Regions from separate parts of the Microbacterium sp. UCD-TDU genome, predicted to be linked through region 1. Evidence: riboswitches for the same ligand, from Rfam matches in the RefSeq annotation. Region 1 holds a riboswitch; the other holds the start of a gene.
What was found. Region 1 has a riboswitch for thiamine pyrophosphate ahead of thiM (hydroxyethylthiazole kinase). Riboswitches for the same ligand answer to the same signal wherever they lie in the genome.

Region 1 (15,445 bases):
GCACGGGCACCGGTCTCGCCGTCGCGGGAGATCTCGGGGAAGCGGACGATGCCCTTCGCCGCGAGCATCGCAGCCAGGATCGGATAGGCCGCAGCGAGCGTGAGGATCAGGACGAGGATGCGCTCCAGGGGTCCGATCAGTCTCCCGCCCTTGAATCCGCTGCGCGGGTCGCGCGGCGCCAGCGCCACATCCGTGGCGGCGTCTCCCCCGGTGGCGGTGTCGGTGGCGGCGTCTCCCCCGGTGGCGGCGTCGCTCCCCGCATCGGCGGCCGCCGCGACTTCGGCGCCCACGGTGGTGGGCGCCGAAGTCGGGGCCGGAGTCGGGGCCGACATCGGGTCGGTGGGACGCCAGGTGTGCTCACCGTCGAGCGCCGCACGCACCACGAGGTTCGAGGACTCGAGGAGGAAGACTCCGGCACCCAAGGCCAGCATCGCGAGATCGAAAGGGACCTCTCCGAACGGCGATCGGAGTTGCCAGGTCGCGCCGATCAGACCGACGTCGGAGCGCGCACCGAGCCAGACGACGGCGCCGACGCTCACGACGGCGAGCAGCACGGCGGGCCAGAACCCCAGCGGCGCGGCGCGTTCGGTGGGCATGCACCACACCCAGAGCGCTCCGATGACGAGCGCGAGAACCATGGGCAGGAGGGCATCGCTGACGCTGCCGAGCAGCAGGAGGATGACGGCGACGGAGAGGTAGCCGATCCATCGACGCGGTGCGAACTGACGCACCAGGTCGGCCGCGCCGACCGCCAGGAGGATGAATCCGGCGACGATCATGCGCGTTCCCCTCGGAGTGCGGCGACGCCCTCGATGAGAGCCGCCGTGCCGGCGGTGCGCAGAGACTTCGAGACGCTGGGCTGCGTGATGCCTTCTTCGGCCGCGAGTTCCTGCTGCGATCGTCCGAGCAGACGGCCGTAGGTCAGGCGCCGTTCGCGCTCGCTCATCGCACCGACCAGCTCGTCGCGGACGAGGAGGTAGGCGTTCGAGGCGGCGATCGTGCTCTCCATGACCTCATCCTGCCGGGGGGCTCCGACAATCCAGGTCCGCGTGCGTGGCACGGAACGTCCCTCGCGCGCGTGCACGGTCTCGATCGCGGCCCGAGCCGCGTACCACCCCGGTCCATCGGCGAGCTCGCCATGGACGGATTCGACCGGCCGCACCTCGCCCACTCCGATGCCGAACCGGAAGGCGATGCCGTCGGGCAGTCTCAGCTGGATCATCAGGAGCGACACCATCGCGTCACCCAGGTCGAGGTAGACACCCTGCTGCTCGTCTCCTACGGTGGGCGTGAGCGGCTGCGTCGCCAGCGGGAGATCGGCCTCGACTCCGGCGATGGTGTCGTCGAGGACGCGTTGCGCGGCAGTGCGATCGTCGAGCCGCCGAGAGCCCACGATGTCAGCGAGTACCGCGATGACCATGGGATAACCGTAACACGAATAACTCTCGACTTATGCTCTATTCGGCTATATGTTGAGAACATGCCTGAATCGCACATCATCCCCTGGTCCGACGGAACCTGGACGAACGCTCCTGCCTCCCCCTCCGAGCTGCCGGCCGGATCCGAACACCTCGACGTCACGGCTGTGGAGGGCAGCGACGCCTGGCGGCACACCGCCTACGGCTTCGTGCACGACACCGAACACGCGCTGCTCGCCCCGCTCACCGTCGGAGAGGCGATGGAGGTCTCGTTCCGCGCGCCGTGGGACGGCCAATTCGACCAGGCAGGGGTGTTCGTGCGCATCGACGACGAGCACTGGATCAAGACCGGTCTCGAATACGCCGACGACCATCTCGGCCTCGGCGCGGTGGTCACCGCCGGAGGCTCCGACTGGTCGGTCGGCCACGTCGACGAGTGGCTCGAGAGCGAGATCACGGTGCGGGTCAGTCGCTGGGCGGACTCGCTGATCGTGCGCGCTCGCGCCGACGACGGCCCCTGGCGTCTCGTCCGGGTGGCGCCGTTCGACGGACAGGCCACGGCTTGGGCCGGACCCTTCCTCGCGGCGCCGACCCGCACCGGACTCACGGTGCGTTTCACCCGATGGGAGCGGTCGGCGGCCGACACCGAGCTGCACTGAGCTGCGGGCGGCCGCCGACTCGCGCGGCTAGAGCCCGAGGGCGTGGGCGGCAGCCTGCGCGCGCGCGACGAGCTCGGCCCGCTGCTCCGCGACCCGGACCGGGGCGGTACCGCCGACGCCGGTCCGGGACGCGACCGATCCCTCGATCGTGAGGACTTCACGCACCTCGGGCACGAGATGCGCAGACACCGAGAGCAGCAGATCGTCGGAGGCGTCCTCCAGACCGATCCCCTGCTCCTCGCACGCACGCACGAGCGCGCCCGAGATCTCATGGGCGTCGCGGAACGGCACGCGACGCTTCACCAGCCACTCCGCGACATCGGTCGCGAGGGAGAAGCCCTGCGGTGCCAGCGCCGCCATGCGCTCGGTGTCGAAACGCAGCGTCGCGATCATGCCTGCGAAAGCGGGAAGCACGACCTCGAGCGTCTGCACCGAATCGAACACCGGCTCCTTGTCCTCCTGCAGATCGCGGTTGTACGCGAGCGGGAGGCCCTTGAGGGTGGCCAGCAGCCCCGAGAGGTTGCCGATGAGGCGCCCGGACTTGCCCCGCGCGAGCTCCGCGATATCGGGGTTCTTCTTCTGCGGCATGATGCTCGACCCGGTCGAGTAGCCGTCGTCGAGAGTGACGAAGCCGAACTCGCGGGTGTTCCAGAGGATGATCTCCTCGGACAGGCGCGAGATGTCGACGCCGGTCATCGCCGTGATGAAGGCGAACTCCGCCACCACATCGCGGGCGGCGGTGCCGTCGAGCGAGTTCTCGGCGGGGCGGTCGAGGCCCAGCTCGGTCGCCACGAGTGCAGGATCGAGGCCGAGCGTGGAACCGGCCAGCGCTCCCCCGCCGTAGGGCGAGACACCGGCGCGGCGACGCCAATCCACGAGCCTCTCGAGCTCGCGCACCAGCGGCCAACCGTGCGCCTGGAGGTGGTGGGCGAGCAGCACCGGCTGCGCATGCTGCAGGTGCGTGCGTCCGGGGAGGATCGCTCCCGGGTGCGCCTCGGCCTGGGCGACCAGCGCATCGATCACCCGCAGGATGTCGCGGGCGATCACTCGCGCGTGGTCGATCAGATACATGCGCACGAGAGTGGCGATCTGGTCGTTGCGGCTGCGACCGGCGCGCAGGCGTCCACCCAGCTCCGGTCCCAGCTCGGCGATCAACGCCTGCTCGAGTGCGCCGTGCACGTCCTCATCCGTCGGCGCAGGGCGCAGGGTGCCGTCGGCGACCTTGCGCGCCACGGCATCCAGTCCCTCGTGCATCCGCTGCGCCTCATCGGGTTCGAGGTACCCGGCTGCGGCGAGCGCGGTGGCGTGAGCATGCGAACCGGCGATGTCGTACGGCGCGAGGATCCAGTCGAAATGCGTGGAGCGGCTCAGCTCCACCAGCTCGGGCGAGGGGCCCGTGGCGAAGCGGGCACCCCAGAGCGCGCCCTCGTTGGTGCCTTCGTGCGTCGAATCGCTCATCACGCGTCCTTCTTGCCGAGAAGCCAGACCAGGAGCGCCTTCTGCGCGTGCAGCCGGTTCTCCGCCTCGTCCCACACCACGCTCTGCGGACCGTCGATCACGCTGGAGTCGACCTCGTAGCCGCGGTCGGCGGGGAGGCAGTGGATGAAGATCGCCTCGGGGTCTGCCAGGGCCATCGTCTCGGGGGTGACCTTGTAGCCGCCCAGATCGCGGATGCGCGCGATCTTCTCCTCTTCCTTGCCCATCGAGACCCAGGTGTCGGTCACGACGACGTCGGCACCGGCAGCGGCCTCGACCGGATCGGTGTAGAGCGTGATCGAACCACCGGTCTCGGCGGCACGGCGATCGGCCGCCTCGATGACATCGGCGCGAGGGGCGTAGTCCTCCGGTGAGGCGATCCGCACGTGCATTCCCGCCGTGACCCCGGCGAGGGCGTACGAGTGCGCCATGTTGCTCTGCCCATCACCGAGGAAGGTGAGCGTGAGCCCCTTCAGGTCGCCCTTGTGCTCACGGATGGTGAGCAGGTCGGCGAGCAGCTGGCAAGGGTGGAAGTCGTCGGAGAGCGCGTTGATGACCGGCACCCGAGTGCCTTCGGCCATCTCCTCGAGCCCGGACTGCGCGTAGGTGCGCCATACGATGGCGGCGACCTGGCGCTCGAGCACGCGCGCGGTGTCGGACGGCGTCTCCTTGCCGCCGAGCTGGCTGCTCGCGGTCGAGATGATCAGCGGCGAACCGCCGAGATCGGCGATGCCCACCGCGAACGAGACGCGGGTGCGCGTGGAGGACTTGTCGAAGATGACCGCGACCGTCTGGGGACCGGCGAGGCTCTTGTCGGCCCACCGATCCTTCTTCAGCTCGATGGCGAGATCGAGGATCTCGGCCTGCTCGGCGGGGGTCAGATCGTCGTCACGCAGCAGGTGGCGGGTCATGCGGATACCTTTCCGGCAACAGAGGCCTGGACGTCGGCGAGAGCGGCCGTGAACAGCTCGCGGAACTCGGCGAGCTCGGTGTCGCCGATCGTGAGGGCCGGCGCGATGCGGACCGTCTCGGGGTTGGCGGCGTTGACGATGAGACCGCGCTCCTGCGCGGCCGCGACGACCGCACCGGCGACCGGGGCGGTCAGAGCTACACCGATCAGCAGACCGCGGCCGCGCACGCCCTTGATCAGAGGCGAGTCGATGCCGAGGATCATGTCGCGCAGCTCGACGCCGCGCTTCGCGGCGTTCTCGACCAGTCCGGCGCTCTCGATCTCGGCGAGCACCGCGTCGGCGACAGCGGTCGCAAGCGGATTCCCCCCGAAGGTGGAGCCGTGCGATCCAGGCGTGAAGAGGGCGCTGGCGGCGCCGAAGGTGACCAGCGCGCCGATCGGGAAGCCGCCGCCGATGCCCTTCGCGAGAGTGATCGCGTCGGGAGTGATGCCCTCGTGGCTATACCCGAACCACGCACCCGTGCGACCGGCGCCGGTCTGGATCTCGTCCACGATCAGCAGTGCACCGTGGGCGAGGGTCGACGAGCGTGCGGCCGCGAGGTAGCCCTCCGGCAGCTCGACGACGCCGGCCTCGCCCTGGATGGGTTCGACGATGAGGGCGGCGACGCGGTCGTCCATCGCCGCTTCGAGGGCCTCGATCGTGGCCGGGATGTGCTCGACACCGGCCGGCATCGGCTCGAACGGCGCACGCATCGACGCCTTCGCGGTGAGCGCGAGCGACCCCATGGTGCGACCGTGGAAGCCGTTGTCGAGCGCGAGGATGCGCGGCCGCTCGGTGCCGCCGTGCAGCCGCGCGAGCTTGAAGGCCGCTTCGTTGGCCTCGGCGCCCGAGTTCGAGAAGAACACCCTTCCGTCGATGCCGGCGCCCGCGAGACGCTTGAGCCGTGCGGCCAGGGCGAGCTGGGGCGGGGTGGCGAAGTAATTGGACACGTGGGCGAGCGTGGCCGCCTGGGTGGAGACCGCCTTCACGAAGGCCGGGTGCGCGTGCCCGAGAGAGGTCACGGCGATACCCGCCAGGAAGTCGAGGTGGCGTCGGCCGTCGGCATCCCACAGGTACGAGCCCTCGCCCCGGACCAGCAGTGCGAGCCGCTCCCCTGCGTTGAGCACGAGATCGCGTGCCGCATCCTCCTGCCAGACGGTCATCCCGTCACCTCCGACTTCCCCAGGACCACTTCGGTCCCGATTCCCTTGCTGGTGAAAAGTTCCACGAGCACCGAATGCGGCACCCGTCCATCGATGATCGCTGCCGCGTCGACACCGCCCTCGACCGCGTCGAGGCACGCACGCATCTTCGGGATCATCCCCGACTCGAGCTTCGGCAGCATCTCGATGAGCGCCTCCGATGTCAGATGCGAGACGAGCGAGTCACGGTGGGGCCAGTCGGCGTAGAGCCCCGGCACATCCGTGAGGATCACGAGCTTGCGCGCGTGCAACGACACCGCGAGGGCGGCGGCTGCGGCATCCGCGTTGACGTTGAGCGACTGACCGGGGTGGTCGAGGTCGGGCGCGATGCTCGACACCACCGGAATGCGCCCGGCTGCGAGGTGGTCGAGCACGGGGGTCGGATCGACCTCGACGACATCGCCGACGCGTCCGAGGTCGACCTCTTCCCCGTCGATCACGACACCGCGGCGGCGTCCGCCGAAGAGGCCGGCGTCTTCACCGCTGAGACCCGTCGCGATAGGACCGTGCGAATTGATCTTGGAGACGAGCTGCGGGTTGACCTGGCCGGTGAGGACCATGCGCACGACGCTGATCGCCTCGGTGTTCGTGACGCGGTAGCCGCCCTTGAACTCGCTGGGGATCTCGAGACGCTGCAGCATGTTCGAGATCTGCGGACCGCCGCCGTGCACGACCACCGGCATCACTCCGACGTAGCGGAGGTAGGCGATGTCCTGCGCGAAGGCGTCTTGCAGCTCCTCCGACACCATCGCGTTCCCGCCGTACTTGATGACGACGATCTGGTCGCGGAACTTCTTCAGCCACGGCAGCGACTCGATGAGGGTGGTGGCCTTCTGCGCGGCGACCTCGGCCGGGGTGTCCTGGATGTCGGTCATGAGGCGTACGCGCTGTTCTCGTGCACGTAGTCATGGGTGAGGTCATTCGTGAGGACGGTGGCCGTCGCCTCGCCGACCTTGAGGTCGATCACGAGGTGCGTCGCGCGCGGGGTCAGGTCGACCTCTTCGCGAGGACGGTCGGGACCCCCTTCGGTGCATACCCGGACGCCGTTCATCCAGACGTCCACGTCGTAGGGGTCGAACTGCGCGCTCGTGGTGCCGATCGCCGCGAGCACGCGTCCCCAGTTGGGGTCGTTGCCGAAGATCGCGGCCTTGAAGAGGTTGTTGCGCGCGACGGAGCGGCCGACCTCGACGGCGTCCTGCTCCGACACCGCGTGCTGCACCTCGATCGTGATGTCGTGGCTCGCGCCCTCGGCATCTCCCTGCAGCTTGACCGCGAGCTGCTGGCACAGCTCGGTGAGCGCTGCGGCGAAGTCGTCGAGGTCCGGGGCGACGTCGGATGCGCCGTTGGCGAGGAGGGTCACCTGATCGTTCGTCGACATGCAGCCGTCCGAGTCGAGCCGGTCGAACGTCCGGCCCGTCGCGCGTCGCAGCGCCTCGTCGGCCTGAAGCGGCTCGAGGACCGCATCGGTGGTGAGCACCACCAGCATCGTGGCGAGGCCGGGTGCGAGCATGCCCGCGCCCTTCGCCATGCCGCCGATCGTCCAGCCGTCGCGGCTGATGACCGCGGTCTTCGCGACCGTGTCGGTGGTCATGATGGCGTGCGCTGCGCTCTCGCCGCCATCGGCGCTGAGCTCCGCGATGGCCTGCGCGGTTCCGGCGAGCACCCTGGCACGGAACGTCTCATCCCCGGTGCCGATGAGACCCGTCGAGCAGATCAGCACGTCGCCGGCGCTCACGCCGAGGAGTTCGGCCGCCTTCTCGGCGGTCTGATGCGTGGTCTGGAACCCGAAGGAGCCGGTGAAGCAGTTCGCCCCTCCGGAGTTGAGCACCACGGCCTCCACCACGCGGTCGGCGACGGCCTGCTGCGACCAGATGATCGGGTTGGCCTTGGCCCGGTTGCTCGTGAAGACGGCGGCGCCGACCTTGCGCGGTCCACGGTTGACGACCACGGCGACGTCCGGCTTGCCGGTCGACTTGAGCCCTGCGGCGACTCCGGCCGCTTCGAATCCTGCGGGGGCGGTGACGCTCACGGCGCGACTCCGTTCACTGAGAGGGCGCGGGCCTCGGGAAGCCCCAGCGCGATGTTCATGGATTGGATGGCTGCTCCCGCTGTGCCCTTGACGAGGTTGTCGACGGCGGTGACCACGGTCACCCTGTTCGCGGCACGATCGATGGCGAGGCCGATCAACGCGGTGTTGGCGCCGAGCACATCGGCCGTGCGCGGGAAGCGGCCCTCCGGAAGCAGGTGCACGAAGGTCTCGCCGGCGTAGGTGCTCTCCCAGGCGTCGCGGATCTGCGCGTCGGTCGCGCCATCGACGATCGGCGCCGTCGAGGTGGCGAGGATCCCCCGGGACATCGGCACCAGCACGGGGGTGAACGAGATACGGATCCCATCGGCATCCGCGCCGGAAGCCGCAGCGAGCGCCTGACGGATCTCCGGGATGTGCCGGTGCGTCCCCCCGACCGCGTAGGGGTTGGCGGTGCCGAGGATCTCGCTGCCGAGGAGGTTCGTCTTGAGGCTCTTCCCCGCCCCTGACGGGCCGACGGCGAGCACCGACACGATGTCCGAGGGGTCGATCACTCCGGCGGCGACGCCGGGAGCGAGGCTGAGGCTCACGGTCGAAGCGTTGCAGCCGGGCGCGGCGATGCGCGTCGCTGCACGGAGGTGCTCGCGCTGCTTGACCCCGCCGACGACGAGTTCCGGCACGCCATACGTCCACGGATCGTGGAAGGCGCCGCCGTAGAACGCATCCCAAGCCGAAGCCGAGGTGAGCCGATGATCGGCCCCGGCATCGATCACGAGCGGGGCATCGCCCAGAGCGTCGGTGTACTGCCCCGACTGCCCATGCGGGAGCGCGAGGAACACGATGTCGTGGCCGGAGAGGATCTCCGGCGTCGTGTCCTGCAGGGTCAGGTGCGCGAGGGAGCGCAGGTGCGGCTGGTGGTCGACGAGAGGCTGTCCGGCGTTCGAATGCGCCGTGACGGTGCGGATCTCCATGTCGGGATGGTCGGCCAGGAGGCGCAGAATCTCGCCGCCTGCGTAGCCGGATGCGCCGGAGACGGCGACGGAATACGTCATGCTTCTACCTTAACGGTCGGGCCCGCGAGGAAATCGGGGCCGGGGACGGGGCCGGAGGCGGCGACACCGGCACTCGACCGCCGTGCGGGCACAGGCAGGAGGGCGGGGTCGCCTACAGTCGGCGGCCGCGGCGTCGGCGCACAGCGATGACGCTCGGAGCGAGCGTCGAAGAAGCGGTGGCGGCCGAAGGCATGTCGCGACAGTAGCGCGGCCTCGGCAGCCACCGCAAATCCGCTCCGTCATCTGAGACGCTGCGGCCCCATCGGCGCGGCGAAGAAGGCCAGCTCGTGCGCGCTCGACGCCTCGAACGCCCGGCGCATGCGTGCCCGTGTTCCGGGATCCGCCTGTGCCGCGGCGTCGGCGACGTAGGCGATCGCCCTCCGTGTGGCCTCCTCGAATGCCGGATCCGCGTAGGTCGCGAGCCACGAGGCGTACGGATGCCCCGCATGTCGCGCGTACTCCCCTAACTCCCCCGCGTGCAGGCGCCGTCCGAGATCGGTGTAGAGCCAGAAGCACGGGAGGACAGCGGCGATGACCTCCGTATAGTCGCCGCCGAACGCGACGGAGCGCAGATGGTCGAGGTATGCGGTCGTCGCGGGTGCCGGCTCTGCCGCGAAGGTCGCCGCACTCACTCCGTGCGCGGGGGTGAGCCACGAGGCGTGCAGCTCGAGCTCGCCCACGATCGAGCCGTGCGCGGAGTCCGCCCAGAAGGCCTGCCCATCGGATGTCGGTGCCAGCCGCGCCGCTTCGGCGAGCACACGCGCGTACTCCCGCAGATACAGCGCGTCCTGTGCGAGGTAGAACAGGAACGGCGCGCGCTCCAGCGTCCCGTCGGCGAGCGCGCGGATGAACGGCAGCTCATCGATCCCCGTGCGGATCTCGGCGATGCCCCGCCACCATTGCGTGGCGACGTCGCCCGCCGCGGGTCGGGTCTCGGCGCCCCCACGTTCCCAGAGTCCGGCGAAGTGGTTGATCGGCCCGTGTCCACGCCCCACGCGCAGTGCGTCTCCTGCGCGCAGGGACTCGCGGAGCCAGTCGCGCGCGGCGCTGACGGCATCTTCGGGCTCTTCGCCACGAGCGAGCAGGGTCGCGAGCGCGGACGACAGCGAGCAGCCGGTGCCGTGCGTGTTGCTGGTCGGGATCCGGGGGCCGGTGAACTCCTGGCGAAGCTCCCGCCGCGCATCGACCAGCGCATCGGGGGCCTCGTCGCCGGGAAGGTGGCCGCCCTTGACGAGCACGGCTGCTCTCACCTCGGCGGAGAGCTGCTCGGCTGCCGAGATCGCATCGTTCCAGTCGGTGATGTCACGCCCGGCGAGCACCGCCAGCTCGGCGAGGTTCGGGGTCACGAGCGTCGATAACGTGAGGAGATCGCGCAGCGCCCGTTCCGCGTCGGGATCCAGCAGCCGGTCTCCCGAAGTGGCCACCATCACGGGATCGAGCACGACGACGGGCGGACGCACAGCGTCGAGCCAGGCTCCCACCGCGCGGATGACGTCGGCGTCGGCCAGCATCCCGATCTTCACCGCATCGATCACGATGTCGTCCGAGACCGCGTCGAGCTGCGCGCGGAGGAACTCTACGGGCGGAACGTGCACCGCCCGCACGCCCCGCGTGTTCTGCGCGGTCAGCGCCGTGAGCACGGCCATCCCGTATCCCCCGTTGGCGGCGATGGACTTGAGGTCGGCCTGGACACCCGCACCGCCCGAGGGGTCGCTTCCGGCGATGCTGAGCACCCTCGGGACGGAGCCGCCGAGCCAGCGTCGCCGGAACTGCCGGGCGGTGGTGGCGGGATCGTCGGCGGCACACAGCGCCGAGACCACGGCGAGTCCCGCCGCACCGGCCTCGCGAAGGGCCTCGGTGTCATCCACGCCGACCCCGCCGATCGCCACGCACGGCAGGGCGCTTCGCGACACGAGGCCGCGAAAGCCCTCCACGCCGAGAGGGGCAGGGTGATCCGGTTTTGTGGTGGTCGGACGGATCACCCCGACGCCCAGGTAGTCGACCGTGCCGGAGGGCAGAGCATCGACCGCATCGAGGTGCGCCGGGCTGTTCGCGGTGAGGCCGATCAGAGCCTCCGGTCCGAGTACCTTGCGCGCACGCAACACCGAGGCATCGCCCTGTCCGAGATGCACGCCGTCGACCCGTGCGCCGCGCTCGCGAGCAGCCACGGCGGCATCCAACCGATCGTTCACGACCAGAAGAGCGCGGCCGTCGATCGCCTGCGACAGTGCGACCAGCTGATCGACCGTCTCGGCGTCGGTCGCGTCCTTGTCGCGAAGCTGCACGATGCGCACGCCGCCGTCGACGGCGCGGCGGACGGTCTCGACGACGCCACGGTCTCCGCAGAGGGCCGCGTCCGTGACGAGGTAGAGCGAGAGATCGGCGTTCACAGGGCACCGCCTTCGACACGTGCGGCAGCTCGGATGTCGTCGGCCCCCACCGCGGCGAGCGCATCCAGCAGGGCGACGGCGAAGCTGCCGGGTCCTGCGGATACCGCTGCCGCTCGCTCGGCGGCGATCGTGTAGACCAGGCTCGCCGAGGCCACGGCGCTGAGCGCGTCATGCGTCGTCGCTCTGGCCGCTCCGAGGAAGGCGGCCATCACCGCGCCGAGAGCGCAGCCTCCGCCGGTCACACGGGTCAGCAGTTCGTGACCGTTGGACACGCGCAGCACCCGCTCCCCGTCGGTGATGAGGTCGACCGGCCCCGAGACCGCGACGACGCCTCCCGTGCTCCGAGCCAGCGAGAGGGCCGCATCAGCCGCGGAGTCCGTGCTGTCGGTGGCATCCACCCCGCGACCGCCGACGCTCAGCCCCGCGAGGGCCAGGATCTCGGAGGCGTTGCCGCGGATCGCGGTGGGGCGGTGCCCGACGAGCTGATGCGCGAGTGCGGTGCGAACCGGGAGCGCGCCGATCGCGACCGGGTCGAGCACCCAGGGCGTGCCGGACGCCGCAGCTCCGGCGACGGCCTCCACAGCGGCTGCGCGCTGTTCGGGCGTGGGCGTCCCCAGGTTGATCAGCATCCCGGAGGCGATGCCGGCGAACATCCCCGCCTCATCGACGATGTCGACCATCGCGGGAGCGGCACCGAGAGACAGCAGGACATTGGCGGTGAACCCGGTGACGACCGCGTTGGTGATGCAGTGCGTCAGCGGAGGCGCTTCGCGCAGCACCCCCAGCAGGGTCGCGGCATCACCGGCGAGGTCGTGGGTGGTCTCAGGACGCAGAAGATCGCTCATCGCGACATCCCTTCGCTAGTACGAACTAGATCAGGTTCGACGGGTCTGTTCTCAGCCGCGGATTGCGGCACCCCGTGTCACTGCTCGCAGTCTAGCGATCGGCCAGCAGAGCCTTCTCCTGCGCCCGCGTGAGTCCGGCCCGACGTTCTCTGTCGACGCCCCGTGTCCGTTCGTCGGCGACGACGCGTCGAACGGTGTCGGCGAGGGGGCGCAGGTGTCCGCCGCTGTCGTGGAATGCGCTGTTCGAGCGGGTCATGAAGCCCGACATCTCAGGAGGAAGCCACAGCGGAAGCGAGAGCGGACCGGCCCAGTGCGCGACGCCGTGTGCTCGCAGCCACTCCTCATCGGCGACGACCGTCTCCCCGGTGTGCCCTGCCTCCTCGCGCACGGTCTGCAGCAGGTCGGCGAGGGGATGCTCGTCCCCGATCGCGTTGACCGCTCCGCTCCGGGTGGCGGCGACGATGTAGGCGGCCACGTCGTCGACGTCGATCACCTGCGCGCTGCGCCTCTCGAGCGGAGGCAGCAGCACGGGCTCCTCCCCCGCTCGGGAGAACGCCGCAGCCCAGTAGCCGAAGCGGTCGCTGGGGTCGCCGTCCCCGACGATGAGTCCTGGTCGCACGATGAAGGCGCGATCCCCCAGCATCATGACGGCGTCTTCGGCCGCCGCTTTCTGCGCGCCGTACTCGTACTCGTCGCCGGGGCGGGCGGCAGGATGCCGCGGCGCCGATTCGTCGGCGCCGACCGTGGCGTCATCGGCGTAGACCGAGAGGGAGGACACGTACGTCCATCGCGCCGTGCGGTCCCCGAGAGCCTCGACCGCTGCCACGACGTGCGCGGCCTGAGAGGAGATGTCGACGACGTGATCCCAGTCCTTCCGCGCGAGCGCGGAGTAGACCTCATGGTCGTCACGGTCTCCGGTCACGAGCACGGCTCCTGCCGGCGCGAGACGCCCGCCCCGGGCCAGACACGTCACGGCCGCTCCGGATTCGAGCCACCTCCGGGCGATCCGCCCGGAAAGCCACCCTGTCCCGCCGAGGATCAGAACATTCGTCATGGCTCCATGCCACCAGCACCCGCTCCCGGAAGGAAGGCCTCTCCGCTCTGGGCAGAGGGCTTCCCTCCGGGACGAGGCATCACTCAGTCGCGGAGCGCTGCTCCGAATCGCTGCGCGGCGACGTCGACACCCGCGAGCTTGGCCGCGGTGGCCTCGGCCGCCGTGAGGGTGCGATCGTCGGCGCGGAAACGCAAAGCGAAGGTGAGGCTCTTGGACCCATCCGGCACGCCGTCTCCGCGATAGTCGTCCACGAGACGCACCGATTCCAACAGCGCACCGGCTCCCTCGGCGAGGGCGGCCTGCACGTCTGCGGCAGGGACCTCGGCGGGCAGTGTGAGCGAGACGTCCTGCGTGGCGGCGGGGAAGGTCGACAGCGATGCGGCGACGACGCGACCACCGGCGAGCGACAGGATGCGGTCGAGATCGAGCTCGAACACGGTCGCACGGCCGGGGAGGTCGGCCCCTTCGGCCACGGCGGGGTGCAGTTCGCCGACGTAGCCGACCTCTTCGCCCGCGACCAGGAGAGATCCTGTGCGTCCGGGGTGGAGTGCCGCGCGCTCGGCCTGCACGACGTCGATCTCGACGCCGGCCGCTGCCGCGATCACGCGGACGGCATCCAGCGCCTCGACGAGACCGGCGGCCTCGGCAGGGCGGCCGGGCTGACGCGGGGCGACGTTACCGGTCAGCAGCGCCGAGACGAACCGGTGCTGCGGAGGGATGGAGGCGTTCAGCTGCGCGAGCGTCTCGTCGGACGGACGCTCACCCAGTGGCGGCACGTCCTCCGTGCCGTACTCCACTCCGGGCTCCGGCAGGAAGACGACACCCGTCTCGAAGATCGCGAGGTCGGTGAGACCCCGCGAGATGTTGCGGTGCGCGGTCTGCAGCAGGCCCGGGATGAGCGATCGACGCAGGTACGGAGCCTGCCCGTCGAGCGGGTTCACCAGACGGATGCTCGGCAGGTGCGCGCCCGAGGCGGATCCGTGCAGGTCGTTCTGCACGTCGGTGGTGAACGGGAACGACGGCGTCTCGACGAGCCCCGCTGCGGCCAGCGCGTCGGCCACCCGGCGGCGACCCTGCTGGTGCGCCGTCAGTCCGCGGCCGGACGGAGGCGTCGGCAGCACCGAGGGGATGCGGTCGAGCCCGTGGATGCGGGCGACCTCCTCGGCCAGCGTCCACTTGTCGGTGAGGTCGGGGCGCCAGGTCGGCGGGATCACGGTCCAGCCGGAACCCTCCTCCGACGCGGTGACATCGGCGCCGATGGTGGTCAGTGCGCCGGTGATCTCGTCGTCGGTGTAGTCGACGCCGATGAGACCCTGCACGAAGCCGGCAGGAAGCTCGATCTCGCCGACGAAGACCTCGGCGAACAGTGCGCCACCCTCTTCGGTGAGCGTGCCTCCGGCGAGCTCGACCATGAGGTCGGCGGCACGGCGGGCGGCGACGAAGGGGATCAGCGGGTCGACGCCGCGCTCGAAGCGCTTGGACGCCTCGCTGGGCAGCTTGTGCCGGCGCGCCGACCGGGCGATGGTCGTCGGGTCGAAGTTCGCGGCCTCGATCAGCACGTTCCGCGTGGTGTCGCTCATCTCGGTCGTGCCACCGCCCATGACGCCGGCGAGGCCGATCGGGCCGGACTCGTCGGTGATGAGCAGGTCTTCGACGTGCAGCGTGCGCTCGACGCCGTCGAGGGTGGTCATCTTCTCCCCGGGGGTCGCGCGACGAACGGTGATGCCGCCGGCGAGCTTGTCGAGGTCGTAGCCGTGCAGCGGCTGACCCAGCTCGAGCATCACGTAGTTGGTGATGTCGATCAGCACGCCCAACGAGCGCATGCCCGCGAGGCTGAGCCGCGCGACCATCCACGGCGGCGTCGGGCGCGAGGGGTCCACGCCGCGGACGACGCGCGTGACGAACTCGCGCGCGCCGATGTTCCCGCGCACGGGGGCGACGTCCTCGACGACGGTGGTGTGTCCGCTGCCGGGCTGCAGCTCGGCGAAATCACGCTCAGCGGGGTCGCGGAAGGCCGCGCCGGTGGCGTGCGAGTACTCACGGGCCACGCCGCGCAAGGAGAAGGCGTAGCCGCGGTCGGGCGTGACGTTGATCTCCACCGCGACGTCGTCGAGACCGAGCAGCGCGATCGCGTCGGTGCCGACAGGCGCATCGATGCCGAGGTCCGAGAGCACGACGATGCCGTTGTGCTCATCCCCGAGGCCGAGCTCGCGGGCCGAGGCGATCATGCCGTCGGACACGTGACCGTAGGTCTTGCGCGCGGCGATCGGGAACGGACCGGGCAGCACCGCACCGGGAAGCGTCACGACGACCTTGTCGCCGGCGACGAAGTTGTGCGCGCCGCAGACGATGCCGCGGATGCCACCGTGCTCT
Region 2 (15,445 bases), on a different contig from region 1:
TCGAGAACGTCGCGTTCTCCTACACGCCGGAGCGTCCGCTCATCCGTGACCTGTCGTTCCGGGTCGAGCCAGGGCAGACGGTCGCCATCGTGGGTCCGACCGGGGCGGGGAAGACCACGCTGGTCAACCTGATCATGCGCTTCTACGAGCTCAGCGGCGGGCGGATCATGCTCGACGGCCAGGACATCGCCGAGGTCACCCGCGACGAGCTGCGCTCACGCACCGGCATGGTGCTGCAGGACCCGTGGCTGTTCGCCGGCAGCATCCGCGAGAACATCCGCTACGGACGCTCCACCGCGACCGATGAAGAGGTGCTCGCCGCCGCCAGAGCGACGTACGTCGACCGCTTCGTGCACGCCCTCCCCGAAGGCTACGACACGGTGCTCGACGAGGATGCAGCGAACGTGTCGGCGGGTGAGCGCCAGCTCATCACCATCGCGCGAGCCTTCGTCGCGCAGCCGTCGATCCTCATCCTCGATGAGGCCACCTCGGCGGTCGACACCCGCACCGAGCTGCTGCTGCAGCACGCGATGGCCGCGCTCCGTGAAGGACGTACGTCGTTCGTGATCGCGCACCGTCTGTCGACGATCCGCGACGCCGACCTCATCCTGGTGATGGAGCACGGCGACATCGTGGAGAAGGGCACGCACGACGAGCTGATCGCCGCGCAGGGCGCTTACTGGCGTCTGTACCAGTCGCAGTTCGAGCAGGCGGCGACCGACATCGACGCCGACGACGCTCTCACCGGGGCGACCCCGGTCGTCGTCACGGGCGAGGCCACCGACGCCGAAGGCGCCGCTGCGGAGGCTGCTGCCGCCGTGGCCGGATCCTCGGTGGGTGCCCAGGTGCCGGCCGCGGAGACGGCGGCCGCTCAGGCTCTGCTGGAAGACGGAGCGGACGGCTCGGCCCGCCGCTCCTGATCTGCGGACGCATCCCAGAACGACGCCCCATTCCGCTCACGCGGGGTGGGGCGTCGTCCTGTGCCGGTCACGCGACCGGGAGGCGCACGACGCGACCGGGAGACGCGCGAGCGGAGAGAGCGGTCAGGGGCGGTCGGTCGTGATGCCCAGCAGTTCCAGCGGGTGGGTCAGACGCCACCACGGGCTCGGACCCTCGACGTCTTCGGCCAGCACCAGAGGGGTCGTGATGGTGTTGAGGGGACCGGCTGTGGTCAGCGTCCCCACCGCGTCGTCCTGCTCGCGCTCGTCGCCGAGGGCGAAGTCCGCCGTGGCCGTGGCGGTCGCCCCGTTCCAGAGCACCACGTCGGCGTCGGCCTCGGTGATGACGTCGACCTTCTCGCCCCAGGGGGTGGTGACCTGACCGACCACCGTGTTCTTCGCGACGGCCGGGGCCTGAGCCTCCAGTGCGGCTTCCGCTTCGGTGAACAGGGAGCGGGTGAGGGCGAGTCGCTGGTCGTTGCCGGCTTGGTTCAGGGCCGCGGCGTAGAGATGCACGGTCGTGTCGCCGATGACCACATCCTTCGCGGTGAGCAGGTTCCAGCCCACGAGCGTGCCGGTCTTGATGCCCACGACACCGGGGTCATCGAGCATTCCGTTCGTGTTCACGACGGTGCCGGCACCCGGGAGATCGACCGACCTGGTCCCCACGATCTGTGCGAAGACCGGGTTCTGCATGGCGCGCTCACCGAGGGCGATCAGAGCCTCGGGGGTGGCGACGTTGCGTTCGTCGAAGCCGGATGGCGTCACCACCGTGATGCCGGTGAGCCCGCGCTCTCGCAGCCAGACCTCTGCCGCACGGGCGAACTCGCGATCGGAGCCCCAGATCTCGGTCGCCAGGCGGTCGATGTAGTTGTTCGCCGAGCCCATGAGCGTGCCCTGCAGCAGCTGATACTCCGTCAGAACGCCGCCGATCGGCACATCGAGGGCGGACTGGTCGCTGCGGCGGTAGTCCCAGTACTTCACGCTGTCGGCACGGGTGAACGAGAACTCGGGGCCCTGCTCGCCGAGCGCGAGCGGCATCCGGTCGAGCACCATCAGGCTGCTCACCACCTTGGTGATGCTCGCGATGCTCACCGCATCGGGGATCGATGCCGCGGTGCCCATGCCGGCGATCCCCACGGCGCCGGCGCCCTCGGTCGGCCAGGTGACCGTGGCGGCGGCGGCGGGCGTCGTCGCGAACTCGACCGACTGCACCGTGGGCGGCACCTCGTGCAACGGCCACAGCAGCGTGGTGCCGGCGTACACGGCGACGATGCCGACGAGCGTGGCCAGAGGCACCAGGATCCCGGGGCGGGCGATGGCCGGACGAAGACGCGCCCCCCGCAGCAGGCCGTCCGTCGGTTCGGCTTCCGACGTCTCGTCGAGAGTCGCGGCGTCGGTGCCGGCGGCGACCGTCGCGGTGTCCACCCAGGTCAGAGCTGTGGCCGTGGTCGTGTCATCCGCCCACCGGGGTGACGCGCCGTCCAGCAGGGCGAGGGCGTCGTCAGAGGTCTCTGCGGCGACGGGCTCGCGGGGAACGAAAGGCGGCTTGGTCAGGGCGGGGGTCGCCGGCTCCGGCGACACCACCTGCTCCTCCGGCACGACGGGATCCGGCGCGACGGGATCAGGCACGACGGGATCCGGCGCGACCACCGGCTCCGCGGCGAGCGCGGGTGTCGACGTCTGCTCGGCCGTCAGCACCGAACCGGCTGCCGCAGCATCGACAGGTCCGGAGGGGGAGGCGTTCGCCGGGCCGTCGTCGCCGACGACGCCCGTCGCCTCGTCGGCGGGATCTGAAGCGGTCACTCGTTTACGGTACCCAATCCCGGGCGAGTTCCGCGGTGCGCGGCCTTGTCGCCGTGCGGGTGTCGCCGGCGGTAGGATCGTCAGCACAACCACGGGAGTCCGGCGAGCCGGGCTGAGAGGGAGCGAATCGCGCTTCGACCGTCGAACCTGATCTGGGTCATGCCAGCGCAGGGAGGAGTTCAGATGAGTACGTCCACGTCCACATCCGCGACCGCGAAGACGCAGGGGAACACCCCGGGCCGGAGCTACCTGCGCTGGCGGATCGTCGACATCGTCGTCGCCAGCGTCCTCGGAGTCGCAGCCGGCTTGATCTTCCTGGCCTGGAACGTCGGGTACCTCGGGCCGAAGGCACTGCTCGAGCCGCTGCTCCCCGGCATCCAGGGCCTCCTCGACGGCCCGTGGCTCTTCGCCGGCGTGCTCGGCGGACTCATCATCCGCAAGGCCGGGGCGGCGATCTACGTCGAGCTGCTCGCGGCGGTCGTCTCGGCGCTCATCGGCAACCAGTGGGGCGGGTTCCTCACCCTCGAAGCCGGACTCGTGCAGGGGCTCGGCGCCGAGCTGGTCTTCCTGCTCTTCTTCTACCGCCGCTGGTCGCTGCCCGTCGCGATCCTCGCAGGAGCCGGTGCCGCCCTTGCCGGTGGCATCAACAATCTCGTGCTCTGGTACGCCGGCTCCGGCCCCGCCTTCACCATCATCTACCTGATCAGCACGGTCATCTCGGGTGCCGTCATCGCGGGTGCCCTCTCCTGGGTGCTGGCGCGCGGCATCGCCGCGACCGGGGCCCTGGACCGGTTCGGCTCCGGGCGCGAGGCGCGCGTCCGCGTCTGATGTCGGCCGACCAGACGGCCCCCGCCGCCGTCGAGGCCCGCGGCTGGGGGTGGCGGCACGCGAGTCGCCTCGCCTGGGCGCTGCGCGACATCTCCTTCCGCATCGAGCCCGGTGAGCGGGTGCTCGTGCTCGGTGCGTCGGGTGCGGGCAAGTCGACCCTGCTGCACGGCCTCGCCGGCGTGCTCGGGGGTGAGGAAGAGGGCGAGAGCGAGGGCACGCTGATCGTCGACGGCGGTCCTGCCGTGGCCACCCGCGGACGTGCGGGGCTCGTGCTGCAGGATCCCGACTCCCAGGTGATCCTCGCGCGAGTGGGCGATGACGTGGCGTTCGGCTGCGAGAACCTCGGAGTGCCGCGAGCGCAGATCTGGCCGCGGGTGGAGGCGGCCCTGGAGGCCGTCGGCCTCGATGTGCCGCTCGGGCACCCGACCAAGGCCCTGTCCGGTGGGCAGAAGCAGCGGCTGGCGCTCGCCGGGGTGCTGGCGATGGGGCCGGGTCTGGTGCTGCTCGATGAACCGACGGCGAATCTCGATCCCGCCGGGGTCATCGAGGTGCGCGATGCCGTGGAGCGGATGCTGCAGGCTCAGCCGTCGACGCTCATCGTCGTCGAGCACCGCCTCGAGGTCTGGTTGCCGCTCATCACGCGCGTGATCGTGATCGGGAGCGGCGGTGTGGTCGCCGACGGTGCACCGGCGGAAGTCCTCGGAGTCCGTGGTGCGCAGCTGGCCGCGGACGGCGTCTGGGTGCCGGGGCATCCTCCCGCCGCGCCGCCGCCCCCGCTCTGGCCGCCAGGGGAGACCCTGCTCTCGGCGCGCGACCTGGCCGTCGCCCGCGTCAAGGGGCGTCCTGTCGCCACCGGTATCGACCTCGACGTGCACGCGGGGGAGGCGCTCGCGATCACCGGATCCAACGGGGCGGGCAAGTCGACGCTTGGTCTGACCCTCGCCGGGCTCCTTCCTCCGGCGAGTGGCGCGGTCGAGGCATCCGCGCTCCTCGCGAACGGAGCGGAGTCCGCGCCGATCCGCTGGAGTTCACGGGATCTGCTGACCCGCATCGGCATGGTGTTCCAGGAGCCGGAGCATCAGCTGCTCGCGAAGACCGTGCGCGAGGAACTGGCCGTCGGGCCACGGGCGCTCGGCATGAACGACGACGAGATCACCGCTCGCAGCGACGAGCTGCTCACCCGTCTGCGTCTGGCGCACCTCGCCGCCGCCAACCCGTACACGCTCTCCGGCGGTGAGAAGCGCCGGCTCACGGTGGCCGCAGCCATCGCGACCAGACCGCGCGTGCTCGTGCTCGACGAGCCCACCTTCGGGCAGGATGCCCGCACCTGGGCCGAACTCGTCGCCATGCTCGCCGCGCTCCGAGACGAGGGTGCGGCGATCGTCACGATCACGCACGACCTCGAGGTCGTGCGCGCCCTGCACGCCGCGCGGTTCGAGCTGGGGGGTGCGTCATGAGCCTTCTCGAGACGCGCGCACGCACCGGAGCGCTCGCCACGGTCAACCCGGTGGCCAAGCTCGGGGTGAGCGCGCTCATCGCGGTACCCCTGATCCTGACTCTCGATCCGGTCTCGGCCGCCGTCGCTCTCGCTCTGGAGTTCGTGCTGTTCCTGTTCGCCGGGATCGGCTGGCGCGAGTTCTGGGTGCGCACCTGGCCGGTGTGGCTCGCAGCGCCCCTCACCGGTCTCACGATCGCGCTCTACGGTCAGACCAGCGGCGTCGTCTACGTCGACTGGTTCGTGCTGCGCATCAGCGAGGGATCGCTCGCGCTGGCGCTCGCGACGATGCTGCGTGTGCTGGCGATCGCGCTGCCGTCGGTCGTGCTCTTCATCACCGTCGATCCGACCGACCTCGCCGACGGTCTCGGCCAGATCGTCCGTCTGCCCGCCCGATTCGTGCTCGGCGCACTCGCGGGCCTCCGGATGGTGGGCCTCTTCCTCGACGATTGGCGTGCGCTCGAGCTGGCGCGTCGGGCCAGGGGTGTGGCCGATCGCGGCCGCATCCGTCGCTTCCTGGGGATGGCCTTCGCCCTGCTCGTGCTCTCCATCCGCCGCGGCGCCAAACTGGCGACGGCCATGGAGGCGCGGGGCTTCGGGGCGCCGGGCCGGCGCACCTGGGCGCGAGAGTCACGCTTCGGGGCGGCCGAATGGCTGCTGCTCGCCGTCGGCGCGGCCATCTCCGGCATAGCGGTCGCTGCTGCCGTCGTCACCGGGGCATGGAACTTCATCCTCGGCCCCTCGGCCTGAGTCAACGCAACTGCGCGAACCTCTCGACCTTCGTGGTCGGACCGACCACGAGCACGGTGTCTCCTTCGCCCAGCACGGTGTCGGCCTCGGCGTTTCGCCATTCCCCTCGTTCGGGTCGATACGCGGCCACCGTGATCCCGTGCGTGCTGCGCACGGCGGCCTCTCGCAAGGTGATGCCCTGCAGGTGCCGGGGTGCGACGGTCTTCACGATCGCGTAGCCGCGGTCGATCTCCAGGTAGTCGGCGGCCGCGCCGCGCACGAGATGGGCGACGCGTCGGCCCATGTCCTTCTCCGGATAGATGACACGATGCACGCCGAGCTGTTCGAGGACCGCCCCGTGCTGCTCGTCGACCGCTTTGGCCCAGATCACGGGTACCTGCAGCTGGAGCAGCAGAGACGCGGTGAGGATCGACGCGGTGATGTCGTTGCCGATGGCGAGGACGACACGATCGAACTCTCCGACCGCGAGCTGATGGAGCACGTCGAGCCGTGTCGAGTCTGCTCTGACCACCTGCGTGAGCTCGCCGTTGAGGGACTGCACGATGTCCTCGTCGGCGTCGATGCCGAGGACCTCCGTGCCCGACGACATCAGTTCGAGCGCGAGGGAGGTCCCGAAGCGTCCGAGGCCGATCACCGCGACGGAATCGGCTTCGGCGATGCGTCGGGCGTCAGGGGTGAAGGAGAGGAACTTGGTCATGTGGTGTCCTTGTCGTCGAACGATCGTGCAGGGGAGACCGGTCAGCCGATCGCCGGGCGCTCCTTGGGCAGCTCATACGCCGTCTGCCGTTGGCGCAGGGCCAGTGCGGAACCCAGCGTCAGCGGTCCGAGCCGGCCGAGGAACATCAGGAGAACGAGGATGAGCTGCGCGGCCGCCGGCAGATCGGCCGTGATGCCGGTGGACATGCCGACCGTACCGAATGCCGAGACGACTTCGAAGAGCACGCGATCGAGGTCGAGATCCGTCATCGCGAGTATCGCGATCACTGCGCTCATCACCGCGGCGAGGGCGACGATCACCACGGTGATGGCCTCCCTGTGCACAGAACGCGAAAGCCGCTTGCCGAACACGTTCACCGCGGTCCCGCCGCGGAACTCGGTCCACATGATGAACAGAAGGACGGCGAAGGTCGTCACCTTGATGCCGCCGGCGGTGCCTGCCGGTCCACCTCCGATGAACATCAGCACATCTGTGACGAGCCAGGTCTCATCGTGCATGAGCGACGTGTCCACGGAGTTGAAACCGGCCGTGCGGGCCTGCACCGAATGGAAGAACCCCGCCAGCATGCGGGAGGCGGGATCGAGCGGTCCCAGCGTTCCGGGATTGTCCCACTCCACGACCACAGTGAACCCCGTGCCGAGGGTGAGCAGGACGAGGGTGGCGACGAGCACGATCCGCGTGTTCATCGACCAGTGCAGCGGGTTCCTGAACTCCTTCCGGAACTGACGAAGCACGGGGAAGCCGAGCCCGCCGAGGATGATCGCGATGCAGATCGGGATGCAGATCCACGGGTCGGACACGAACCCGATCAGGCTGTCGGTGTACAGCGCGAACCCCGCGTTGTTGAAGGACGACACGGCGTGGAAGACGGCGTGCCAGGCGGCTCGGCCCACGTCGTAGTCGTAGCCGGTCCAGAAGCGGACGAACAGGACCGTCGCGACCGCCGCCTCGATGATCACGGTCGTGATCAGGATGCCGATCGCGGTGCGCTTCATGTCGCCCACACCCGTGGACTTCGTCTCGGTGCCGGCGAAGATCCGTGAACGCACGCTGAGCTTGCGAGCGAGCGCGAAGCCGATCAGGGCCGCGAAGAGCATGATGCCGAGCCCGCCGAGCTGGATCAGGAGCAGGATCACGACTTTGCCGAACGGGCTCCAGTAGGTCGCGGTGTCGACCACGATGAGTCCCGTCACGCACACCGCAGAGGTCGAGGTGAAGAGCGCATCGACGAAGTTCGTCCAGACGCCGCTGCGCGACGAGAACGGGAGCATCAGAAGCGCGGTGCCGACGAGGATCGCCGCCCCGAAGCCGAGGGCGATCGCCTGGGCGGGGGCGAAGCCCCGTCGACGCGGGAGGCGACGCGCCGGGGCGGGGAGGGTCAACACGAGAAGTGACGTTACTCCTCGAGACGATCATCCGGGTGCCGCCGGGCGGATCGAGACGGTGCACGACGGCCTCGACGGCCGCCTCGGAGAGGTCCGGGTCAGGTCTCGTTCCAGAGCCGCCGGTAGTACGCGAGCCGTTCGCGGTCGGGGTCGACGCCGTACGCCTCGATGAGGGTGTCCTCCCATCCGGTGCCGAAGTTCCACATCGTGCTCATCGACGCCACGGCGATGTCGGCCCAGCGGTCGGCGACTCCGAGCGCGGCGAGATCGACGAACGCGGTGGGGCGTCCGTCGGCGTCGAGAAGCGTGTTGGGCATGCAGGCGTCTCCGTGGCACACCACCGGCCGGTCGATCGGAGGTGCCTGGAGCAGGTCTCCGGCCACGACCGTGCCGCGCTGCGCGGCGTCGGCGATCCGCTGGTGCGTGCTCCATTCCCAGGGGCACTCGGCCACCGGCAGCGCATCGTGGAGCGCGCGAAGGCCGACGCCGACCGCTCGCACCGCGGTCTCCGCTTCGGCGGCCCAGCGAGGGTCGACGGCACTGCTGGCATCGATCGCGACCGTCACGAGCCACTCGTGCGCGTCATCCTGGCCCTGCTCGAGCACCTCGGGCACCGAGATCCAGGTACGCGCCCACCTCATGCGCTCGGCTTCGTCGCGCATGTTCGCCTCGTCGTCGAGCGGCCCCCACTTGATGTACCGGCCGTCGTCGGTGCGGAAGGTCAGCCCCCCGATCCCGTTGAGCCAGACCGGGGTGAGCGCGGCGCCGCGGGCGAGCTCGCGAACCCGCACCGGGACGTCGACGGAGGTGGAGGGGATGCTCATCCGTCCATCCTGCCCGACCACGATGGGCGGGATCCTGCCATCGATCCAGGCGGTGTCGTAGGCTCGCTCTCGATGCAGTTCCCCCGGTCGTGGTGAAACCAAGAACCACGTAGGCTGATACTGCGTTCCATCAATGCATGTCGCACGACGACGTTCGAAGGAGAACATCAGATGCAGATCAGCGGACAGGGTGCACTCATCACCGGTGGGGCCTCGGGGCTCGGACTCGCCACGGCGCGTCGGCTGGTCGCCGCGGGAGCGCACGTCACGATCATCGACCTCGCCTCGTCGAAGGGTGCCGAGATCGCGGACGAGCTCGGCGGGCTCTTCGTCGCGGCGGATGTGACGAACGCCGATGAGGTGCAGGCGGCCGTCGCGGCCGCGCAGGCGGCGGCTCCGCTGCGCGTCGTCGTGAACTGTGCAGGGATCGCTCCGCCCGCGAAGGTGCTCGACCGCGACGGCAATCCCGCCGTGCTCGCCGACTTCGAGCGCGTGATCCGCATCAACCTCGTCGGCACGTTCAACGTCATCTCGCAGGCCTCTGCCGTGATCGCCACGAACGAGCTGCACGACGAGGAACGCGGCGTCATCGTGAACACCGCGAGCGTCGCCGCGTTCGACGGCCAGATCGGCCAGCCCGCCTACTCCGCATCCAAGGGCGGCGTGCACGCGATGACCCTCCCCGTGGCGCGCGAGCTCGCCCGCTACGGCATCCGGGTCTGCACGATCGCTCCCGGCATCATGGAGACGCCGATGCTGATGGGTCTCCCGCAGGCCGCTCAGGACTCCCTGGGCCAGCAGGTCCCCTTCCCGTCGCGGCTCGGCCGCCCCGACGAATACGCCGTGCTCGTGCAGCAGATCGTCGAGAACGGCTATCTCAACGGCGAGACCATCCGCCTCGACGGCGCCATCCGCATGGCGCCGCGCTGACCCCGCGGCTGCCTTTCCCCTTCGCGATCGAGAACCCAGGAGAACCCATGTCCCTTGCAGGCAAGACCATCCTGATGTCGGGCGGCAGCCGCGGCATCGGCCTCGCGATCGCGCTGCGGGCCGCAGCAGACGGCGCGAACATCGCGATGCTCGCGAAGACCGACACCCCGCATCCGAAGCTCGAGGGCACGATCCACACCGCCGCCGAGCAGATCCGTGCGGCGGGTGGCCAGGCCCTGCCGATCGTCGGCGACGTGCGCGACGACGACGACATCACCGAGGCGGTCATGAAGACCCAGGGTGAGTTCGGCGGCATCGACATCGTGATCAACAACGCCAGCGTGATCGACCTCTCGCGTTCGCTCGACCTGAACGCCAAGAAGTACGACCTCATGCAGGATGTCAACGTGCGCGGAACGTTCATGCTCTCGCGCGCGGCGGTGCCGATCCTGAAGGATGCCGAGAACCCGCACATCCTGTCGCTGTCGCCGCCCTTGAACCCCACCCCGAAGTGGCTCGGCGCGCACACCGGGTACACGCTCGCCAAGTTCGGCATGACCATGGTCACGCTCGGCCTCGCCGCCGAGTTCGCGCGCGACGGGATCGCCGCCAACACGCTCTGGCCGCGCACCACGATCGCGACCGCCGCGGTGCAGAACCTCCTCGGGGGCGACAAGGTCATGGCCGCCAGCCGCACCCCCGACATCTACGCCGATGCCGCCTACGCCGTGCTGCTCAAGCCCGCGGCGTCGTTCACCGGCCAGACGCTCATCGTCGAGGACGTGCTCGAAGCCGACGGCGTCACCGATTTCTCCGGCTACGCCGCGATCCCCGGCACGCCCGACGACGCGCTCTTCCCCGACATCTTCCTCGACTGAGACGCGGAGGTCTCGCTAGAACAGCAGGTATACGGCGCCGACGATCGTGAGGACGATCACGATGCGGTCGAACACCCGCTGATTCATCTTCCGCGCGACCCACAGACCCAGGAGCGCACCGGCCACGACGAGCGGGGCGAGGGCGGCATCCATCAGCAGCACGGGTGTCTCGAACAATCCCAGGCCCGCGAGGAACGGCACCTTGATCGCGTTGATGATGGCGAAGAACCATGCCGACGTGCCGAGGAACACCTGTACCGGGGTGCGTGTGGCCAGGAAGTACATCGACATGACCGGCCCGCCGGCGTTCGCGACCATGGTGGTGAAGCCGCCGAGCGTGCCGTAGGTGCCGGCGAGCACGATGCCACCGGACGGCGGAGCCGCGGCGTCCGCCCTGCTCTGCCGCCACCGGCGCCACAGCGTCACCGCGATCATCAGCAGCAGGATCACCCCGATCGCACGACGGACGATGCCGTCGCCGGCCAGCGCGAGAAAGGCGAATCCGACCAGGAGGCCGGCGATGACCGCCGGGGCCAGACGCAGCAGCGTGGGCCAATGCGCATGCCGACGGTAGGCGATGAGCGCGAACACGTCGCCGACCATGAGCAGCAGCAGCATCGCCGCCGTGGAGGTGCGTGCGGGCAGGACCGCCGCGAAGAGCGCGATCGCGAGGATGCTGCCGCCGGGCAGCGCGGTCTTCGAGATGCCGATCGTCACCGCGGCCAGGGCGAGCGCCGACCAGGCCCACGGATCGAGCGCGATCACCTCTCGAGCTCGGCGACGATCGCGTCGTCACCGCGCGCTGCGGCGAGCAGATCACGGGTGGCGTCGATCACAGTGGCCTCCTGGGGCGGCGGGTGCGGGGCGATCAGCCTCGCGTGGCGGCGAGAGCCGCCGCGAACCGTGCAGCGCGCTGCTCGATGTCGGCCCAGTCGGCAGCCTTGATCGACGCGCCGTTCGCGAGGTCGCCCCCGGCGCCTACCGCTACCGCGCCGGCGGCGAACCACGCGGCGAGGTTGTCGGGGCTCACGCCGCCGGTGGGCATCAGTGGAGCGTCGGGGAACGGTCCGCGCAGGGCGCCGAGGTACGAGGGGCCGCCGAGGGAGGCTGGGAAGATCTTCACCACGTCGACGCCGAGCTCGAGCGCGGCCATGACCTCTGTCGGTGTCATGGCTCCGGTCATCACGACGCGACCCGTGTCGAGCATGCTGCGGGTGAGGTGGGGCAGCGTGCCGGGGCTCACCAGGAACTCGGCGCCCGCCTCTGCGGCCTGCTCCGCCTGCGCTGCCGTGGTCACGGTGCCGGCGCCGATGTGGGCGGCGTCGCCGTGGCGTGCGATGAGCTCGCGGATGACGGCGGGTGCGTCAGGGGTGGAGAAGGTCACCTCGATGCCCGTGACACCGCCGCGGATGATCGCCTCAGAGGCCTCGAGCGCCAGCTCAGGGGAGGGGGCGCGGAGAACGGCGAGGATGCCGGTGGTGCGGGCGCGGTCGAGACGGTCGGGCATGGGGCTCCTTCATCGGGCGGGCTCGTCCATTCTCCCGGGTGCAGCTTGTAATGACAAGTTGGTCAGGAGGCGTGGGTGCGCGGCCAGGCCTCGATCAGGTCCTTCGACTCCTTGAGTCCGAGTCCCGTGTGCTGGCGCAGCGCCTTGATCGCGGCGATGGCGGAGCCGCCGGCGACCATCCTGTCGATCTCGGTGGCGACCGACGGCGGCAGCGATGCGCGCACCGACGACGGGGTCATGGCGGTCGGGGTGATCGAGGAGCGTGTGGCCGTGGCGTTCGACACGGCTGCGAGGTGCGGTGCCGTGGTGCTGACCGACCAGTGCTCGATGCGGTCCTTCGCCTCTTTGAGGCCGACGCCCGAGTGGTCGCGGTAGAGCTTGATCGCGTGGATCTTCTGCCCGGCCGAGACGAGCCGGTCGATCTCGGCGATCACGGTCGGTGTCAGACCGGAGACCGACGCCGATGCGGACGAGGCCGGAGCCGTGCGCGCGGTCGTGGGCGACGGGGTGAACACCTGTGGCTCCGGCAGCTTCGGGCGCATGCCGCGCAGTGCGACCGCGAGGATCGCGACGACCACGATCAGGCCGACGACGATCGCGATGATCCACAGCACGGCATCCATGGGCTCAGTCTAGAGAGGTCGCCTCCCGCGCCCCAGGGCGTTCCCATCCGCCACCGCGTACCCTGGAGGGTATGACCGAGACTCCCCGCACGCGCGAGACGCGCCCCGCAGCATCCGCGTCCGCCCCGCAGGGTCGGCCCGCCCAGGGCAAGGTCCGCGAGACGCGCACGGCGCAGGTGCGCCCCGCGACCGAGGGGTGGACCCAGCAGAAGGATGCCGAGGGGCGTCCGCTGCTGCAGTTCGCGAGCCCCAAGCGCGGCAAGCCGCCGGTGCACCTGGCCGACCTCACGCCGGCCGAGCGCACCGAGAAGGTCAAGGAGCTCGGGCTTCCGGGCTTCCGCGCGAAGCAGCTGTCGACGCACTACTTTCGTCACTACACGTCCGACCCCGAGCAGATGACCGACCTTCCGGCCGACACCCGGGAGCAGCTCGTCGCCGGCATGCTCCCGCCGCTGCTCACCGAGGTACGACGCCTGGAGACCGACCGCGGCGACACGATCAAGTTCCTGTGGCGCCTGCACGACGGCGCGCTGGTCGAGTCGGTGCTCATGCGCTACCCCGGCCGCATCACGCTGTGCGTGTCGAGCCAGGCCGGCTGCGGCATGAACTGCCCGTTCTGCGCGACCGGACAAGCGGGGCTCACCCGCAACATGTCGACGGCCGAGATCATCGAGCAGATCGTCCGCGCGAACCGTCTGATCGCCGATGGCGGGCTCGGCGGCAAGAAGGCCGATGACCACAGCATGGAGCGTGTCTCGAACATCGTCTTCATGGGCATGGGGGAGCCGCTCGCCAACTACAAGCGCGTGATGGATGCGGTGCGCTCGATGGTCGCCCCGCAGCCCGACGGCCTCGGCATGAGCGCGCGCGGCATCACGGTGTCGACCGTTGGCCTCGTGCCCGCGATCAAGAAGCTCGCCGACGAGAACATCCCGGTCACGTTCGCGTTGTCTCTGCACGCGCCCGATGACCACCTGCGCGACGAGCTCATCCCCGTGAACTCGCGGTGGAAGGTGGATGAGGCCCTCGATGCCGCCTACGAGTACTACGCCAAGACCGGTCGCCGCGTCTCGATCGAGTACGCACTCATCAAGGACATGAACGACCACGCCTGGCGCGCCGACCTGCTGGCCGAGAAGCTCAATCAGCGTGGCCGCGGCTGGGTGCACGTGAACCCGATCCCGCTGAACCCGACGCCCGGCTCGATCTGGACCTCGTCGGAGATCCCGGTGCAGAACGAGTTCGTGCGCAGGCTCAACGACGCCGGTATCCCCACGACCCTCCGCGACACCCGCGGCAAGGAGATCGACGGCGCCTGCGGTCAGCTCGTCGCCACGACCGAGGACGAGGCCGCTTCCGCTGCGATCGGCTGAGGCGCACCCGCTCGGCGTCCGTCCGCGGCGCCCAGCCGTTCGGCGCGGTCGAGCCACCGCGTGATGGTGGCATCGCTCGCGTCCTTCACACCGAGCATGCGGTGCGTGCGCACCGAGCGGATCCCGCAGAAGCGCATCGTCCCTCGGGCGACGTGGGTCTGCGCGGGCAATCCGGTGAACGGCACGAAGTACCAGGGTGTGTCCGCGAGCAGGAGCAGGCGGCCGTGGCGTGCCGGCAGCAGGCCCTCGACGAGACCGAGCTTCGTGTACCGGTACTCCTGCTGCGGCAGCAGGGCGCGGTCGAAGAAGCCCTTCAGCAGGGCGGGGACCGACCCCCACCACAGCGGCGTCGCGATGACGACCGTGTCGGCGCTCTGCAGCGCCTGCTTCGCCTCGACGAGGTCGGGCTCGAGTGTCATGCGCTCGCGGTAGCCGAAACGCAGGTTCGGATCGAAGTCGAGGTCGCGGAGCGCGAGCACGCGTGCGTCGCCGTGGGCTGCGGCGTAGCGCTGCGCGAGCGCGGCGGTCAGGGAGCGGGCATCGGGATGGCCGTCGATCACGAGAGCGGACATGGCGGGATTCCTATCTGGACAGTGTCAAGCTGGTGGACACTGTCAAGATAGGAGAGGATGTTGCTCATGTCAAGTTCGAAGGACGGCTACCACCACGGCGATCTCGCCCGTGCGCTGGAAGACGCCGCGATGCAGCTGCTGGAGCGCATGCCCGCGGCGGAGATCAGTCTGCGGGAGGTCGCTCGGGCCGCGAACGTCAGCCACAACGCCCCCTATCACCACTTCTCGGACCGGCTCGGACTGCTGAAGGCGATCGCCGAGCGCAGCATGGCCGACCTCCTCGAGCAGGTCCGCGCTGCCGCCGAGAAGGCCCGGACCCCGCGGACCGCGCTCACCGATGGGGGATCCGCGTACATCCGTTTCGCGGTCGAGCATCCGCACGCGTTCGATGCGGTCTACGACCCGACCGTCTGCGTACCCGGGGCGCCGACCCCGACGATGGCGCCTCTGATCGACGGGCTCGAGGCCGTGCTCGCCGAGAGCGCAGCCGCCGCGGGCCTGGACCGACCGACCGATGTCGTCGCGCTGTGGGGTCTGATCCACGGGCTCGGCACGCTGGCCGCCGCCGGGCACTTCACGCTCGACGACGGGCTCTCCGCCTATGCCGCCGCCCTCGATCGGCTTCTGCCGGCGACCTGATCCGCCCGGTTCCGCCGCCCAAGCTGTGAGTCGCTCAAAGCACTCTTCCACGCGATGCACAGGCGACCTTTCGTAGATTGTTCGGATGCCCTATTCCGCCCATCGACCGGGTCGCTACGACTCGCAGGGTCGGATCATCCTCGACAGCGACCCGAACGCCGTCACGGATGACCTCGACT

Region 2: it holds a riboswitch for thiamine pyrophosphate, as region 1 does, so the genes downstream of both, D514_RS27400 (ECF transporter S component) here and thiM (hydroxyethylthiazole kinase) in region 1, are expected to answer to the same signal.

The regions. Positions count from the first base shown of each region.
Region 1 is NZ_AOSO01000005.1:566,758-582,202, reverse strand. Features, by position in the region: gene D514_RS22770 (hypothetical protein) at 1-779, opposite strand, end outside; gene D514_RS22765 (SatD family protein) at 776-1,420, opposite strand; gene D514_RS22760 (DUF1349 domain-containing protein) at 1,481-2,077, shown strand; gene argH (argininosuccinate lyase) at 2,105-3,535, opposite strand; gene argF (ornithine carbamoyltransferase) at 3,535-4,464, opposite strand; gene D514_RS22745 (acetylornithine transaminase) at 4,461-5,666, opposite strand; gene argB (acetylglutamate kinase) at 5,663-6,580, opposite strand; gene argJ (bifunctional glutamate N-acetyltransferase/amino-acid acetyltransferase ArgJ) at 6,577-7,734, opposite strand; gene argC (N-acetyl-gamma-glutamyl-phosphate reductase) at 7,731-8,783, opposite strand; gene D514_RS22725 (bifunctional hydroxymethylpyrimidine kinase/phosphomethylpyrimidine kinase) at 9,023-11,173, opposite strand; gene thiM (hydroxyethylthiazole kinase) at 11,170-12,018, opposite strand; TPP riboswitch at 12,009-12,103, opposite strand; gene D514_RS22715 (NAD-dependent epimerase/dehydratase family protein) at 12,110-13,072, opposite strand; gene pheT (phenylalanine--tRNA ligase subunit beta) at 13,156-15,445, opposite strand, start outside.
Region 2 is NZ_KB454446.1:919,479-934,923, reverse strand. Features, by position in the region: gene D514_RS27410 (ABC transporter ATP-binding protein) at 1-920, shown strand, start outside; gene D514_RS27405 (D-alanyl-D-alanine carboxypeptidase family protein) at 1,044-2,744, opposite strand; TPP riboswitch at 2,826-2,937, shown strand; gene D514_RS27400 (ECF transporter S component) at 2,928-3,572, shown strand; gene D514_RS27395 (ABC transporter ATP-binding protein) at 3,572-5,029, shown strand; gene D514_RS27390 (energy-coupling factor transporter transmembrane protein EcfT) at 5,026-5,817, shown strand; gene D514_RS27385 (TrkA family potassium uptake protein) at 5,819-6,514, opposite strand; gene D514_RS27380 (TrkH family potassium uptake protein) at 6,556-7,920, opposite strand; gene D514_RS27375 (aminoglycoside 3'-phosphotransferase) at 8,019-8,744, opposite strand; gene D514_RS27370 (SDR family NAD(P)-dependent oxidoreductase) at 8,916-9,674, shown strand; gene D514_RS27365 (NAD(P)-dependent oxidoreductase) at 9,722-10,552, shown strand; gene D514_RS27360 (sulfite exporter TauE/SafE family protein) at 10,568-11,317, opposite strand; gene D514_RS27355 (bifunctional 4-hydroxy-2-oxoglutarate aldolase/2-dehydro-3-deoxy-phosphogluconate aldolase) at 11,421-12,059, opposite strand; gene D514_RS39540 (ribosomal protein L7/L12) at 12,122-12,682, opposite strand; gene rlmN (23S rRNA (adenine(2503)-C(2))-methyltransferase RlmN) at 12,754-14,055, shown strand; gene D514_RS27340 (NAD(P)H-dependent oxidoreductase) at 14,004-14,627, opposite strand; gene D514_RS27335 (TetR/AcrR family transcriptional regulator) at 14,694-15,266, shown strand; gene D514_RS27330 (DUF4407 domain-containing protein) at 15,352-15,445, shown strand, end outside.